Regions from separate parts of the Allobosea sp. 10L422 genome, predicted to be linked through region 4. Evidence: predicted binding sites of a transcription regulator. Region 4 holds the regulator's gene; each other region holds the start of a gene.

What was found. The regulator PhoB, encoded in region 4, activates phosphate uptake and scavenging genes when phosphate is short. The targets are predictions, from matches to a motif close to TGTCATNNANCTGTCAT.
Region 1: a site for PhoB is predicted at 2,449-2,465, ahead of AC1DEZ_RS10890 (glycerophosphodiester phosphodiesterase). Genes of this name have one in related genera too.
Region 2: a site for PhoB is predicted at 2,033-2,049, ahead of AC1DEZ_RS17185 (esterase-like activity of phytase family protein). Genes of this name have one in related genera too.
Region 3: a site for PhoB is predicted at 1,320-1,336, ahead of ugpB (sn-glycerol-3-phosphate ABC transporter substrate-binding protein UgpB). Genes of this name have one in related genera too.

Annotation. Positions count from the first base shown of each region.
Region 1 is NZ_JBFTJI010000004.1:177,520-181,208, forward strand. Features, by position in the region: gene AC1DEZ_RS10880 (amino acid ABC transporter ATP-binding protein) at 1-688, shown strand, start outside; gene AC1DEZ_RS10885 (hypothetical protein) at 854-1,132, shown strand; gene AC1DEZ_RS10890 (glycerophosphodiester phosphodiesterase) at 1,241-2,401, opposite strand; gene AC1DEZ_RS10895 (hypothetical protein) at 2,567-2,707, opposite strand; gene AC1DEZ_RS10900 (RsmB/NOP family class I SAM-dependent RNA methyltransferase) at 2,892-3,689, shown strand, end outside.
Region 2 is NZ_JBFTJI010000008.1:149,431-153,119, forward strand. Features, by position in the region: gene AC1DEZ_RS17175 (ATP-binding cassette domain-containing protein) at 1-3, shown strand, start outside; gene AC1DEZ_RS17180 (SPW repeat protein) at 48-410, opposite strand; gene AC1DEZ_RS17185 (esterase-like activity of phytase family protein) at 607-1,965, opposite strand; gene AC1DEZ_RS17190 (2-hydroxyacid dehydrogenase) at 2,206-3,150, opposite strand; gene deoA (thymidine phosphorylase) at 3,147-3,689, opposite strand, start outside.
Region 3 is NZ_JBFTJI010000008.1:140,323-144,011, forward strand. Features, by position in the region: gene ugpB (sn-glycerol-3-phosphate ABC transporter substrate-binding protein UgpB) at 1-1,246, opposite strand, end outside; gene AC1DEZ_RS17140 (fumarylacetoacetate hydrolase family protein) at 1,442-2,620, shown strand; gene AC1DEZ_RS17145 (methylated-DNA--[protein]-cysteine S-methyltransferase) at 2,697-3,593, opposite strand.
Region 4 is NZ_JBFTJI010000009.1:90,189-93,877, forward strand. Features, by position in the region: gene pstA (phosphate ABC transporter permease PstA) at 1-7, shown strand, start outside; gene pstB (phosphate ABC transporter ATP-binding protein PstB) at 47-853, shown strand; gene phoU (phosphate signaling complex protein PhoU) at 1,061-1,780, shown strand; gene phoB (phosphate regulon transcriptional regulator PhoB) at 1,792-2,490, shown strand; gene AC1DEZ_RS18190 (hypothetical protein) at 2,598-2,777, shown strand; partial or broken gene AC1DEZ_RS18195 (hypothetical protein) at 2,790-2,989, shown strand; gene AC1DEZ_RS18200 (DUF3175 domain-containing protein) at 3,033-3,317, opposite strand; gene AC1DEZ_RS18205 (SpoIIAA family protein) at 3,334-3,689, opposite strand, start outside.

The DNA of each region.
Region 1 (3,689 bases), on a different contig from region 4:
GTTCCACGTTCTGCGCGATATCAACCTCAAGGTTCAGCGCGGTGAGAAGCTCGTGATCTGCGGCCCGTCGGGTTCGGGCAAGTCGACGATGATCCGCTGCATCAACCGGCTTGAAGAGCATCAGAAGGGCCAGATCATCGTCGACGGCACGGAGCTCACCAACGACCTCAAGAAGATCGACGAGATTCGCCGTGACGTCGGTATGGTGTTCCAGCACTTCAACCTGTTCCCGCATCTGACGATTCTGGAGAACCTGACGCTGGCGCCGATCTGGGTGCGGAAGATGCCCAAGAAGGACGCCGAGGAGATCGCGATGCACTATCTCAAGCGCGTCAAGATCCCCGAGCAGGCGGCGAAATATCCGGGCCAGCTGTCCGGTGGCCAGCAGCAGCGAGTGGCGATCGCCCGCTCGCTGTGCATGAGCCCGAAGATCATGCTGTTCGACGAGCCGACCTCGGCGCTCGACCCCGAGATGGTCAAGGAGGTGCTCGACACCATGGTCTCGCTGGCGGAGGAGGGCATGACCATGCTCTGCGTCACGCACGAAATGGGCTTCGCCCGCCAGGTCGCCGACCGCGTCATCTTCATGGATGCCGGCCAGATCGTCGAGATGAACACCCCGAACGAGTTCTTCAAGAACCCGCAGCATGAGCGCACCAAGCTCTTCCTCAGCCAGATCCTGCACTGAGGAAGAACAGCTTAGCGAGCGATGGAAGCGCGCCGGCCTTGCCGGCGCGCTTTTTCGTTTGGCAAGCAGTTCCTAGGGTGCGCGAAGCATCTTCGACTGCAGCTGAAGCTTTCTACGGAACGAGTCTCCGTCCGGTGCGTTGATGGCGCAAACGGAGGATACGCGATGAAACGTTTTGTCCCAATCATTGCTGTTGCTCTTCTCGCGAGCAGCGGCGCCTATGCTCAGTCGATCAACATCGGTCCAGGTGGCGTTAGCGTCGACCCCCGTACCCCCCATGAACGGGCAATCGATCGCGAGATGCGTCAGGACCGTTATGATCGCACGCCTGAACGCGAGTGGCGCCGCGCCAACTACTATCGCGGCGACGATTGCCGCACCGTCACGACCGAGCGTGAGACGCCGCGCGGCGTCGTGAGGCGCACGACCCGCATTTGCGATTGACCGATTTGAAGGGGAGCGGGCGAGAAGCCCGCTGAAGGCCAGGCCCCGTGGCGAATTTCGCCGCGGGGCTTGGCTTGTCCGGCTGTCGGCCTCGTCCGACGGGATGGCTTACTTCGCGTCGCGCGCCTTCACGGCCTGATCCGAGAAATCCGAAAACAGGCCATCGATGCCGAGCGCGAAGAATGCCTTGTACTCGGCCGCGGCGTCGCCCTTGAAGTCCGAGGTCAGCCGCTTGGGCTCGCTGCGGAAGGTCCAGGTGTGGACCAGAAGGCCGGCGGCATGGGCGTCCTTGACCACGTTCGTCGGCGCGATCAGCGTGCGGTCCTGCTCGTCGATCTTGCCGTCACCGTTGAGATCCTTCGGCTTGCCGTCCTCGCCAATGGTCTGCTTGCCAGCAAGGATATAGGGCTTCCAGGGGCCGACGCCGTCGGCGTAGGTCGCGATCTCCTTGAGCCCTTCAGCGGAGAGCATGTCCTGGAAAGTCCGCTTGTCGCCGAGCACCGCGAAGTCATAGGGGCGGTCGAACGGCGCCACGAGAGTCACCTTGCCGTCCTTGTCGACATCGTCGCCGTCGACGAGCTGCACGAGGCGCAGCTGCGTCTTCTTGCGCAGGTATTTCAGATTCCCGGTCTCGAAGCTCTGGATGAACACCGGCGAGGTCTTCTCGGTCCAGCCGGCCGCCTTGAGCATGTCGAGCAGTTTGTCCTCGAAGGCGAGGCCCAGCGAGGCGTGATAGGTCGGGTGCTTGGTCTCGGGATAGATGCCGATGGTGCGGCCGGTCCGGGCGCTTTCCGACTTGGCGAGGTCGATCACCTCCTGAAACGCCGGAATCTGGTACTTGCCGTTTTGCGACTGGTCGCGATCGGCGAAGGCCTGCTTGGCACGCAGGGTCTTGATCTCGGCCAGGGTGAAGTCGTTGGCGAACCAGTCGGTGGTGTCGATGCCGTCGACCTTGCGCGTCGTCTTGCGATTGGCGAATTCCGGTCGGTCGGCGACGTCGGTGGTGCCGCTTAGCATCGGCTCGTGCCGCACGACCAGGACGCCGTCCTTAGTTGAAACCAGGTCGGGCTCGATGAAATCCGCGCCCATCTCGATGGCGAGCTTGTAGCCCTCGATCGTGTGCTCGGGCATGTAGCCGCTGGCGCCGCGATGGGCGATGATCAGGGGCTTGCGGCTGTTGGAAGCGGATGCCTCCTGGGCGGGCGCCGCAAGCGGCTGCATGGCCAGTGCGGCGAGGAGCGATGTCGAGAGAAGCAGCGTTTTTTTCATGGTTTGACCCGGCTCGCGGAAATGCGCGCGAAGTTAGGTCGAGTGATGTGACAGCCCCATGAAAAGATTGCTTCGTTTTGCCGTCAGCTCAGGCGCCATGCGGCGGGCGACAAAAAAGCCCGCGCCGGCAATACCGGGCGCGGGCTCGTTCGTATCGATGTCGGATCAGCGGCGGTTCTCGAGGGAGGTCTTCGCATCGAGGCGCTTGGAGGCCGGCGGCGTGAAGTCCTGCTGCGGCTGGGTTGCGCAAGCGGCAAGGCCGAAGGCGACAAGGCTCAGAATGACGATGCGGCTGGCGCTTTTCATGTGCGGATATCCTGATGGCCGCGAGATGCGGTTGCATCGTCTTTCCCCTTGTGAAAGGAGCGCGTCAAGTGCATGCCGCATGGGGCACCATGCCTCGGCGTGATATTTGAACCGGTCGAAGCACACTACACTCACCGCCTTGCGGGCGCCGGGCCTGATTTGCCTGCGCCAGGATTGAAGCACCATGACGCCAGCCGCCCGGATCAGCGCCGCCATAGAGGTGCTGCAGGACATCATCGAGCGCCGCCGCCCGGCGGCCGATGCGCTGAAGGATTGGGGGCTGTCGCGTCGCTTCGCCGGTTCGAAGGACCGCGCCGCCATCGCTTCGCTCGTCTACGATGCCCTGCGGCGCAAGGCCTCGTCCAGCTATTCGATGGCGTCCGAAGAGCCCCGCGGGCTGGTGCTCGGCATGCTCGCCGGGCTGCGCGGCCTGCCCCGCGACGAGATAGCAGCGCTGTTCTCGGGCGAGAATCACGCGCCCGCTCCGCTCACGGCTGACGAGACCGCACTCCTGGCCGCCTTCTCGGACGATGGGGCGCCCGCCTGGGTGCGGGCGGACGTGCCCGAATGGCTCTGGCCGTCGTTCGAGGCCGGCTTCGGTGAAGCTGCGACGGCGGAAGGGCAGGCGCTGGCCGCCCGTGCGTCGATCGACCTGCGCGTCAACCGCCTGAAGGCCGGCCGCGACGACGTTCTCCGGGATCTCGCCCACCATCAGCCGGAGACCGGCGCCTGGTCTCCCGATGCGCTGCGCTTCCAGCCGGGCCATGACGGGCGCGGCCCCTCGCTGCATGCGGAACCCGGCTTCTTCGCCGGCGCCTTCGAGGTGCAGGACGAAGGCTCGCAGCTGGTGACGTTGCTCGCGGGCGCGCGACCTGGCCAGACCGTGATCGATCTCTGCGCCGGGGCAGGAGGCAAGACACTGGCGCTCGCTGCGCTGATGGCCAATCGCGGCAGTCTCTACGCCACCGATCTCGATAGCCGC
Region 2 (3,689 bases), on a different contig from region 4:
TAGATCGCGCCGGGTCGATTCTGGAGCGGCGGGGAGCGCGAAGCTCCCTACGCCGTCGCGTGCGGCTCGTGCCGATAATCCCAGACTGCCCAGCCCGAGATCGCCGCAGTCAGCAGGCCGACGATCATGTGAGGCCAGAAGGCGCGGAGGTTACCGGTGAAGCCCAGCATCCAGGGCGAGGCCACCAGCCAGAGTCCGAGCGCGAGATTCAGCCATTCCTCCCATTCGGCGAAAGCCGAAAGCGCAGCGACCGCAATCACGGCGAGAGCCACGCTGACGATCCAGGCATTGCGCGTCGGCACGAAGTCGCCGACGAAGCCCATGTACCATGGGGAGAAGAACAGCAGCCCGGCCAGGATCAGATTACACCAGTCCTGCGGTCGCCTGACGTTTGTATTCGCGGTCAACATGATCACCTCCATCGGTGACGATCATCCAACCACTACGCCTCGCGCATGAGGCGCTTGGTCATTTTTATTATACGCTCAGGTCAGCAATAGCTCAAGAACAGAGTAGGAACGCCCGGCGGCCGATCGAATCCGACCGCCGGGCAAGACGACATGAGCCGCATCGCTGCGCCCAACCGAGCCAGCGATGCGGGCGTTCTCACTTCGCGTCGAGCAGTTCCTTCACCGAGAGCAGGACGAGTTCGTTGTCATCCGCCTTCTTGGGATCACGCGAGGACGAGAACGGCAGGTTGTTGTCGTTGCCGACGACGATGATGCCCTTGGCAAGATCGACGACGTCGACGTTCTCGATGGTGAAGAACGGGAAAGGCAGCACGCCGTCGATGGCGCCCTGCTTCGCCTTCTTGTCGGGGTCGGCGATCTTCATCAGGTCGATGAAGCCGATCCTGCGCACGGGCTTGCCGACATTGGCGTCGGTCATCTCGATCTTCACGATGCGCTTGAATTTGGCGAGGTCGTGGAAGCAGTCCGGGCCCTTCTGTCCGGCGGCACAGGCCTTGTCGGCAGTGCCTTCGCCGTTGTCGCGCTCGATGATCAGCGCCGTCGTCGCGTCGATCATGTTGAAGTCGCCGATGGCGAGGCCCTTCTGCTCCAGCGGGAAGTACCAGGAGCGGCCGGTCCACTTCTCGTTGGCGACATCGAATTCGAGGATGCGCAGCACTTCCTTGCCGTCGACCTCTTCATTGCCCTTGGTCTCGGCGTTCCAGAGCGGCCCCTCCAGCAGCGGGTAGAGGAAGCGCCCGTCGGGAGACTGCGCCATGCCCTCATAGCCCTTGGAGCGGCGGACATTGAATTCGACGGACTGGTTCGGTGCGCCGGGCGTCGTCACGGCGTAATGGTCCGGCGAGCGGGCCGGCTTGCCATCGACCGTGGTCTCGAACACCGCCTCGACCTTGCCGTTGGCATCGACGCGGATGAGGTAGGGGCCGAACTCCTCGCCGATCCAGTACTTGCCGCCGATCGGCTGGATCGACTCGGGATCGAAATCGGCGCCGGTCAGATAGCGCTTCTCGGTGCCCTCATGAACGATGCGAAACGGCACCTTCTTGTCGGGGTCGTGCAGGAAGATGGTCGAGAGACGCTCGATCGCGCCCTTGTCGAAATCGGCCTTGAGACGATGGAAGAACAGCATCGCGTCGGGCGAATTGACCTTGGAGCCGAAGCCGTTGTCGGTCAGGACGAGGAACTCGCCATTGCCGAGCGAGCGGATGCCGGAGAAGCCCTGCACGGGCTGGCCGGCGAATGGCGTGGAAAGACCTGTCGGGCGGCCGCCCGAGGTGCCCATCACCGAACCGACGGTTTCGACACGCTTGCCCGGGGTTACGAACTTGCCGGACACCTTAAGATCGGCCGGCGCATCGGCAGGAGCCGGGATGATCGTGTTCGCCGGCAGCAGGGCGTGACCGACGAGCTTCGACGGAAACTCCTTCTGGGCGTCCTGGGCCCCGGCGAGAATGGTCGAGGACAGGAGCAGGGCAAAGGCGAGCGACAAGCGCATGAAATTCTCCGGGCTGGAAATGACCAACCCGCTTCGCCCGCCCGGATTGCGACCCGACGACAGCGCGGCGACCGTTCGGTGACGGGGCATTTGAACTCGCCAGCCCTCATCCTGGGGAACAGGCGAAGCCTGTGTCTCGAAGGGTGTTCCAGTGTACGCTCGAACCATCCTTCGAGACGCCGCTCTCGCGGCACTCAGCATGAGGACTGGAGCTGAACAGCCACAGAAGCGGCCGATCCTTTAGTACCCCCTGGCCGGATCGACCACATGCTGCAGGGGCTCGCCGGCTTCCAGGCGCCTGATCTGCGCCGTGATCAGCGAAGCGATCGCTTCAGGCTCCGACATCGCCGCGTTATGCGGCGTGATCGTCACGCCCGGATGGGTCCAGAGCGGCGAGGCGGTCGGCAGCGGCTCGGTCTCGAAGACATCGAGCGTCGCGCCTTTCAGCGTGCTGGCTTCGAGCGCCGCCAGGATATCCTCTTCCACCTGCAAGCCACCGCGGCCGGCATTGATCACGAACGGACCTCCGAGGCGACCATCCTGCGCCAGCCCTGCGATCAGCCCGGCGTTGATGATGCCGCGCGTCTCCGGCGTGAGCGGCACGAGGCAGACGAGGATGTCCGTCCGCGCCAGGAACTCCTTCATGCCCTCCTCACCCGAGAAGGTGCGCAGCCCCTCGATGCTCTTCGGCGAGCGGCTCCAGCCGGCGACGTCAAAGCCGATGACCTTGAGCTTGGCGGCGGCATCCAATCCGAGTTCGCCCAGCCCCATGATGCCGACGCGAACCGAGCGGGCCGCTGGCTGGTTGCGATCGTCCTCCCAGAGCCTTTCGCGCTGCTGGCTGAGGTAGCGGTGCTGCTGGCGCAGATACATCAGGCAGTGCAGCACGACGTACTCGCTCATCCGCGTGGTCAGATCGGGATCGACGACGCGGGCGATCGGCACCGCCGGCAGCTTGTCGTCGGCGAAGAGGAAATCGACGCCGGCGCCAAGCGAGAAGATGGCGGCGAGATTGGGCAGACCGGTCAGGCTGCCGGCCGGGTGCTTCCAGCTCGCGACATAATGGACGGCGCGGCGGTCGAAGGGCTCGCCGAGAACCACGATCGGCATCTCCGGCAGCAGCGCCTGGAACCTGGCGCGCCAGTCCTCGACATGCCAGCCCGTCATGGCCAGAAGCAAACTCATGCCGACACCCTCTCCGTGATCCGTTCCGCGACGAGCCGGCCGCGCGCCGCACCCTCACCGATCCAATAGGCCTTGCGCAAGCGCGCACTCGCCGCGGCGAACTGCGCCTCGTCGCGCGCGTGGATGATCCCGAGCGGACGCTCCGCGCCAATCTCGGCTCCAATGCCAGCCAGTTCGACGATGCCGACGGCATGGTCGATCGGGTCCTGCGGGCGGACGCGGCCGCCACCGAGCGTGACGACCGCAAGCCCGACCGCACGCGTGTCGACCGCGACGACCGACCCCGCCGTTTCGGCGAAGACCGGCTTCACGATCGGCGCAAAGGCGAGATGATTTGCCGGCTTTTCCAGCAAGTCCGTCGGTCCTCCGAGCGCCGCCACCATCCGCGCGAAGCGCTCGGCCGCCGCACCCGAGGCGAAGGCATTCTCGATCTTTTCGCGCGCGGCATCGAGATCGGCGGCGAGCCTGCCCAGGAGCAACATCTCGGCGCCCAGCGCGACCGTGACCTCATGGAAGCGCGCCTCGCGGCGGCGGCCGGT
Region 3 (3,689 bases), on a different contig from region 4:
ACTTCTGGCCGTTCAGCGCCGCTTCCAGCTCCTCCGACCAGATGTCACGGATCTGGACGAGGCTGCCGTAACGCAGGCCCTTCGAGTTGTCGGTCGGGGTCTTGTTGGTCAGCTCGAGGATCGGGGTCTCGAGATAGGGCTTGTCCTTGTAGAAGCCCGACGCCTTGACCTTCTCATAGGCGGCCTTGGTGATCGGCAGATAGCCGGACTCGGTGTGCAGCTTCACCTGACGRTCGACATCCGAGAGGAAGGTGAAGAACTTGGCGACGCCCTTGTATTCGTCAGCCTTCTTGCCACCCATCACCCACAGCGAGGCGCCGCCGATGATCGAGTTCTGCGGCGCGCCCTGCACATCGGGATAATACGGCATCGGCGCGTTGCCCCAGTCGAACTTGGCGTTCGCCTTGACGTTGCCGAAGAAGCCCGAGGAGGTCAGGAAGATCGGGCATTCGCCCGAGGTGAAGCGGCCTTCGCCATTGTTGGTGCGGCCGGAGTAGTCGTAGGTCTTGTCCTTCTGCAGCTCGACCAGATTGGTCCAGTGCTTGAGGAAGGCCGGGCTCTTGTTAAAGTTCAGCACGGCGTCGAAGCCGGCCATGCCGTTGACCTTGGTCGAGAGCGGGATGTTATGCCAGGCGCCGAACTGCTCGATATTGGCCCAGGTCGCCCAGGCGTTCGAGACGGCGCACTTGTCGTAGCCGGCGGCCTTCAGCTTCTTGGCGGCCTCGAAGGTCTCGGGCCAGGTCTTCGGCGGCTTCGCCGGGTCGAGGCCCGCCTTCTTGAAGGCGTCCTTGTTGTACCACATCACCATCGAGGACGAGTTGAACGGCATCGAGAGCATGTCGCCCTTAGCCGTCGAATAATAGCCGGTGATGGCGGGGAGATAGGCGTTCGGATCGAACTTCTCGCCGGCTTCCTTCATCACCTCATGAACCGGCTTGATCGCGCCCTTGGCCGACATCATCGTGCCGGTGCCGACCTCGAAGACCTGCAGGATGTGCGGCGCCTGGCCAGCGCGGAAAGCGGCGATGCCGGCGTTCAGCGTGTCGGGATAGGAGCCCTTGTAGACGGGAACGACCTTGTAGTCCTTCTGCGAGGCGTTGAAGTCCTCGGCGAGCTTGACGACCACGTCGTTGTTGGCGCCCGTCAGGGCATGCCACCACTGGATCTCGGTCTGCGCCAGAGCCGGCGAAGCGCCAGCGAGCGCAAAGGCGGCGACCGACATCAGGATGCGCGATTTGATGCTCATGGAGTGTCTCCCTTCCGCGGGCGGGCGCCGCCGCGGTTCTTGTCGTTGGTGCGCAAGCTAGCATGAAGCGCAGGCGACAGTTCAATGACAAAACGACGACAGTTTTTGCAAGGCACTTATGGCCGCGGCCGGCTTGCGCATTCACGCATAAACGGCTGATCTGCGCGTCCTGCCTCGCCTTTTCCGGACCGCATCATGACGAGCCTCGTCCTTTCCGCCTCGACAACCCTGCCGCAGGATGCCGGCGCCGCCGCGCTGGCCGGCCGCGTCTGGCGGCCCGATCTCGGCGGCCCGGCAGTGGTCACGCTGCGCGATGGACAGCTCGTCGACATCACAGCCGAATTCCCGACCAGCCGCGACCTCTGCGAGAGCGCTGATCCGGCGGCCGCGCTGCGCACCGCGAAAGGCGAAGCTCTGGGCTCGCTCGTCGACATCCTGGCCAATACGCCCGTCGACGGCCGCGATCCGAAGCGCCCCTGGCTGCTCTCGCCGCTCGACCTGCAGGCGGTGAAGGCGGCCGGCGTCACCTTCGCCGTCTCGATGCTGGAACGCGTCATCGAGGAGAAGGCGCGCGGCAACCCGGCCGCCGCCGCGACGATCCGCACGGAGATCGGAAAACTGATCGGCGACGACCTTTCCAAGCTGAAGCCCGGCTCGCCCGAGGCGATGCATCTCAAGGAGGTGCTGATCAAGCAGGGGGCATGGAGCCAGTATCTCGAAGTCGGCATCGGGCCGGACGCCGAGATCTTCACCAAGGCGCCGGCGATGTCGACGGTCGGCACAGGTGCCGATGCCGGCCTGCATCCGGCGTCGAGCTGGAACAACCCGGAGCCCGAAATCGTCCTGATCGTCGCCTCGGACGGGCGGATCGTCGGCGCCACGCTCGGCAACGACGTCAATCTGCGCGATGTCGAGGGCCGCTCGGCCCTGCTGCTCGGCAAGGCCAAGGACAACAACGCGGCGGCAGCCGTCGGCCCCTTCATCCGCTTCTTCGACGCCGGCTTCACGCTCGATCACATCCGCAAGACGACCGTGACCCTGACGGTGGAGGGCGAGGACGGCTTCACGCTGGATGGCTCGTCCTCGATCGCCAAGATCAGCCGCGACCCGGCCGACCTCGCTGCACAGATGATCGGCCCACATCACCAGTATCCGGACGGGGCGGCGCTCTATCTCGGCACCATGTTCGCGCCGATCAAGGACCGCGACGCACCGGGCAGCGGTTTCACCCATAAATACGGGGACATCGTCACCATCGCCGCGCCCGAGCTCGGCAGCCTCGTCAACCGGATGAAGCGCACCGACGCCTGCGAGCCCTGGACCTTCGGCGCCTCGCATCTGATGCGCCACCTCGCGAAGCGCGGGCTGCTTTAGGCGGAGCAGGCAAAGGGCGCGGGCGGATCGCGCTCGCGCTCTTCTGGGACATGTATCTCCGATGTAGGCAGCAAGCTCAGCCAGTGATCGCCTGACCCGCCTCCCAGCCGAGGATGGCGCGCTTGCGCGTCAGACCCCAGTGATAGCCGGTGAGGGCGCCTGACTTGCCGATGACGCGGTGGCAGGGCACCACGAAGGAGATCGGGTTCTTGCCCACCGCCATGCCGACGGCGCGCGCGGCACTGGGCTTGCCGATATGGCTGGCGACGTCGCCATAGGTCGTGGCGCAGCCGACCGGGATCCGGAGCAGAGTCTCCCAGACCCGGACCTCGAAATCCGTGCCGATCAGCACGACGCGCAAGGGCGTCTCGGCCGTCCAGGCCTTGGGTTCGAAGATGCGGGCGGCATAGGGTGCCGTCAGCACCGGATCGTAGTGATAACCGGCATGCGGCCAGCGACGCATCATGTCGGCCAGAGCCTCGGCGCGCCCACCGACGACCTTGCCGCCGTCGACGCTGTTGGAGACCCAGCCCAGCCCCGCGAGCCCGCGATCCGTGACCACGATCAGCGCCTCACCGAAGGGAGAGGCATGGAAGCCGTAGGAGAGCTTCAGCCCCTCTCCGCCGAGCTTCCATTCGCCGGGCGACATCGCCTCATGCGTGACGAAGAGGTCGTGCAGCCGGCCGGGGCCGGAAAGCCCGACTTCAAGCGCAGTGTCGAGGATGCTGGCCGAGGAGGCCAGCAGGCCCTTGGCGTGGTCGAGCGTGATCGCCTGCAGGAAGGCCTTGGGCGTCAGGCCGCACCAGCGCCGGAAGAGATGATGGACATCGGTCGGCGTTGCGCCGGCCGCATCCGCGATCGCCTCGATGGTCGGCTGCTCGCGCCAGTTATGCGTGATGAAGGCCAGGATGCGGCGGACCGTATCGTAGTCCGAGCCCGGCGCCACGGCAGGGAAATCGGCCTCGCTCGGCATGGCTTCGGCAGCGCGCGCCAGCACCGCATCGGAAAAACGCGTCGGGGTCATCGCCGTTTTCATCGGAGCATGAGCGTTCATGGCTTGAAACCTCGC
Region 4 (3,689 bases):
CAAATAAGACTTGAATCCAACCCGGTCGCGTCCGACCTTGAGGACCATGTCGATGCTTTCGACCCTTGAACTCTCCCCGCAGACGCTCGATGCCGAGGCGCCCGTCCGGATCGCGGTGAAGAACCTCGATTTCTACTACGGCGAGCACAAGGCGCTGAAGAACATCAATCTCGATTTCCGCGACCGGCACGTCACCGCGCTGATCGGCCCGTCGGGCTGCGGCAAGTCGACCCTGCTGCGCATCTTCAACCGGATCTACTCGCTCTATCCGGAGCAGAAGGCCACCGGCGAGATCATGCTCGACGGGCGCAACATCATCTCGAACGATGTCGATGTGAACGAGCTGCGCTCGCGCGTCGGCATGGTGTTCCAGAAGCCGACGCCGTTCCCGATGTCGATCTACGACAACGTCGCCTTCGGCATCCGCCTCTACGAGAAGCCGCCGAAGTCCGAGCTCGACGACCGCGTCGAAGGCGCTCTGCGCCGCGCCGCGCTCTGGGACGAGGTCAAGGACAAGCTGAAGAGCTCCGGCATGGGTCTCTCCGGCGGCCAGCAGCAGCGCCTGTGCATCGCGCGCACCATCGCGCAGAAGCCTGAAGTGATCCTGTTCGACGAGCCGACCTCGGCGCTCGACCCGATCTCGACCGGCAAGATCGAGGATCTGCTGGAGCAGCTGAAGAGCGACTTCACCATCGCCATCGTCACGCACAACATGCAGCAGGCGGCCCGCATCTCGCAGTATACCGCCTTCATGTATCTGGGCGAGGTCGTCGAATTCGCGCCGACCAACACCATCTTCATGAACCCTGCCAAGAAGCAGACGCAGGACTACGTCACCGGCCGGTTCGGCTGAAGACCGGTTTCAAACCAGCAGCCCTCATCCTGAGGAGCCGCGCGAGCGGCGTCTCGAAGGATGGTCCAGGAGGCTCCGGAACCAACCGGAGCATCCTTCGAGACGCAAGCTTCGCTTGCTCCTGAGGATGAGGGCTGAGGGTCGAGCATGCCGACCTGAAAACGACGACGCTGCACCGGCGCTAATGATCTAGAGGACACGCCGCCCATGACCGACCACATCGTCCGCTCCTACGATACCGATCTCGAAGGCATCCGCCGCAGCCTCGCCGAAATGGGCGGCATGGCCGAGCGCATGCTCGGCGATTCGACCGTGGCGCTGGTGCGCCGGGACACCGGCCTTGCCCAGAAGATCATCACGGCCGACCAGCGCCTCGACAACCTCCAGCGGGACGTCGAGGAAAAGGCGGTACTGACCATCGCCCGGCGCCAGCCGCTCGCCAACGACCTGCGCGAGCTGATTTCGGCGATCCGCATCGCCGCCGATATCGAGCGCGTCGGCGATCTCGCCAAGAACATCGCCAAGCGCGCCGTCGCCATCGCCGGCCAGTTCCAGCCGCCGCACCGCGCCGTGGTCGGGCTCGAGCACATCAGCCGCCTGGTGCAGGCGCAGCTCAAGGACGTTCTCGACGCCTACGCTGCCGGCAACGAGCAGAAGGCGCTCGACGTCTGGCGCCGCGACGACGAGATCGATGCGCTCTACACCTCGCTGTTCCGCGAGCTCCTGACCTATATGATGGAGGATCCGCGCAACATCACCTTCTGCACGCATCTCCTGTTCTGCGCGAAGAACATCGAGCGCATCGGCGACCACACCACCAACATCGCCGAGACGATTCACTATCTCATCACCGGCGACTCGCTCGACGTGAACCGGCCGAAGCTCGACACGACCAATATCGAGGTCGAGGCGATCACCGGGAACTGAAGTAGATCATCATGGCCGCACGCATCCTGATCGTCGAGGACGAGGAGCCGCTAACCCTGCTGCTGCGCTACAATCTCGAGGCCGAGGGTTTCGAGGTCGACAGCGTCGCGCGCGGGGATGACGCCGAACTGCATCTGCGCGACCACACGCCTGATCTCGTGCTGCTCGACTGGATGCTGCCGGGCCTTTCTGGCATCGAACTCTGCCGCCGCTTGCGTTCGCGGCGCGACACCGAACGCGTGCCGATCATCATGCTGACGGCGCGCGGCGAGGAGACCGAACGCGTGCGCGGGCTCGCGACTGGCGCGGACGATTATGTGGTGAAGCCCTTTTCGCTGCCCGAGCTGATCGCGCGCATACAGGCGCTGCTGCGCCGCGCCAAGCCGGGCCATGTCGCGGGGCTGCTCGCCGCCGGGGATCTGGAACTTGACCGCACGACGCGGCGCGTCCGCCGTGCCGGCAGCGAGCTGCATCTCGGCCCGACTGAGTTCCGGCTGCTCGAGTTCTTGATGCAGGCGCCCGGCCGCGTCTATTCGCGCGCCCAGCTTCTCGACGCCGTCTGGGGCCGCGACGTCTATATCGATGAGCGCACCGTCGACGTTCATGTGGGCCGGCTGCGCAAGGCGATCACGCCGGCCAATACCAAGGATCCGCTGCGGACAGTCCGCGGCGCCGGTTACGCCTTCGACGAAACCTTTGCGCGCAGCTGAGCGGCGCTGCAGCTCTGCTCTTCATCGCAACTTGCCGTGAACCTTGCCCGCACGCTCGCGTTGATCGTGAAAATCAACGCGAGCCAGAGGAGGTCGCCGTGAGCAAGATGCCGCCCATCCCGCCGGCCAATCGAAGCGACAAGGGTCCGGGCGAGCCGGATCATGCCGAGCGCGATCTGCGCAGCGCCAGAGGTGGCGAGCGCCGACCGAGCCAGCCTGATCAGCAGGGCCAGCAGGGCAATACCCGCATCAACACGACCCATCAGGGTCTGCAGCAGGATCGTTGAAGAGGTTGCCGAATGTCGACCTCGACCAAGGCGCCGCAGACCATCCGGCACGGCGACCCGGCTCATCCCATGAGAACGCGAAGAAGCCGCCGGACATCCGCAAACCACCTGCCGATGACAACCGGCGGCACGCTCGCGTTTCGGGTGGCGGCGGCGAACTTGTCAGCCACCACTCGCATGATCCGGCGCGCAAGGGAGGCAGGGCGCCATGAGAACCGGCCTTCAGGTTGATCCTGAAGGGTGACGGCAGGCGCTTCAGCCCTCTCGGTGGAAGAGGCGGCGCAAGCTGTGCTTGGCCGCTTCCAGAGTCCTGCGGCGCTCGGCCGGCAGTTTCCGGCCGGCACGGTTGATGTAGAAGGTGAGCATCGACATCGCCGAGCGATAGGGGCCCGATTTGCGCCGGCGGCTGTGCTCGGCCGACCGCTTCAGCGAGCGCGCGATCTGGCGCGGATCGCCACGCGTGAACACGGCTTTCTCGAAATCGAGCGCGTTGCTCCGGCTGGTGATATCGGCCGACCATCTGTGCTTGTGGACGAGCATGGCGTCCTCCTGTCGGTCAGGCGTTTGGTCCGCCCTCGATGTCGCCGGCCCAGGTCAATGCGGTCTCGTACTCCTCCGGCTTGAAGGTGCGAACAGTCACGAAGGGGATCGCCGGATTGAGCAGGTCGACGAAGGCGGCAAGCCAGCCCCTGTCGGTGATCACCGCCTCACGCGGGAAGCGTTGCAGCTCCCACAGCTTGCCTAGGCTGTAGCGCGCATCCTTCCAGGCGGCAGCCAAGGTCATATCGGTGAAATCGGTAAGGTCGGCGAGGATGCCGACTTTCTCGTGTCGTGCGAGCTTCGCGTCGATATCGGCCATGATCCCGTCGAGATCGTCGCTGGTCAGCGTCTGCGACAGGCGGTAGGCGCCGA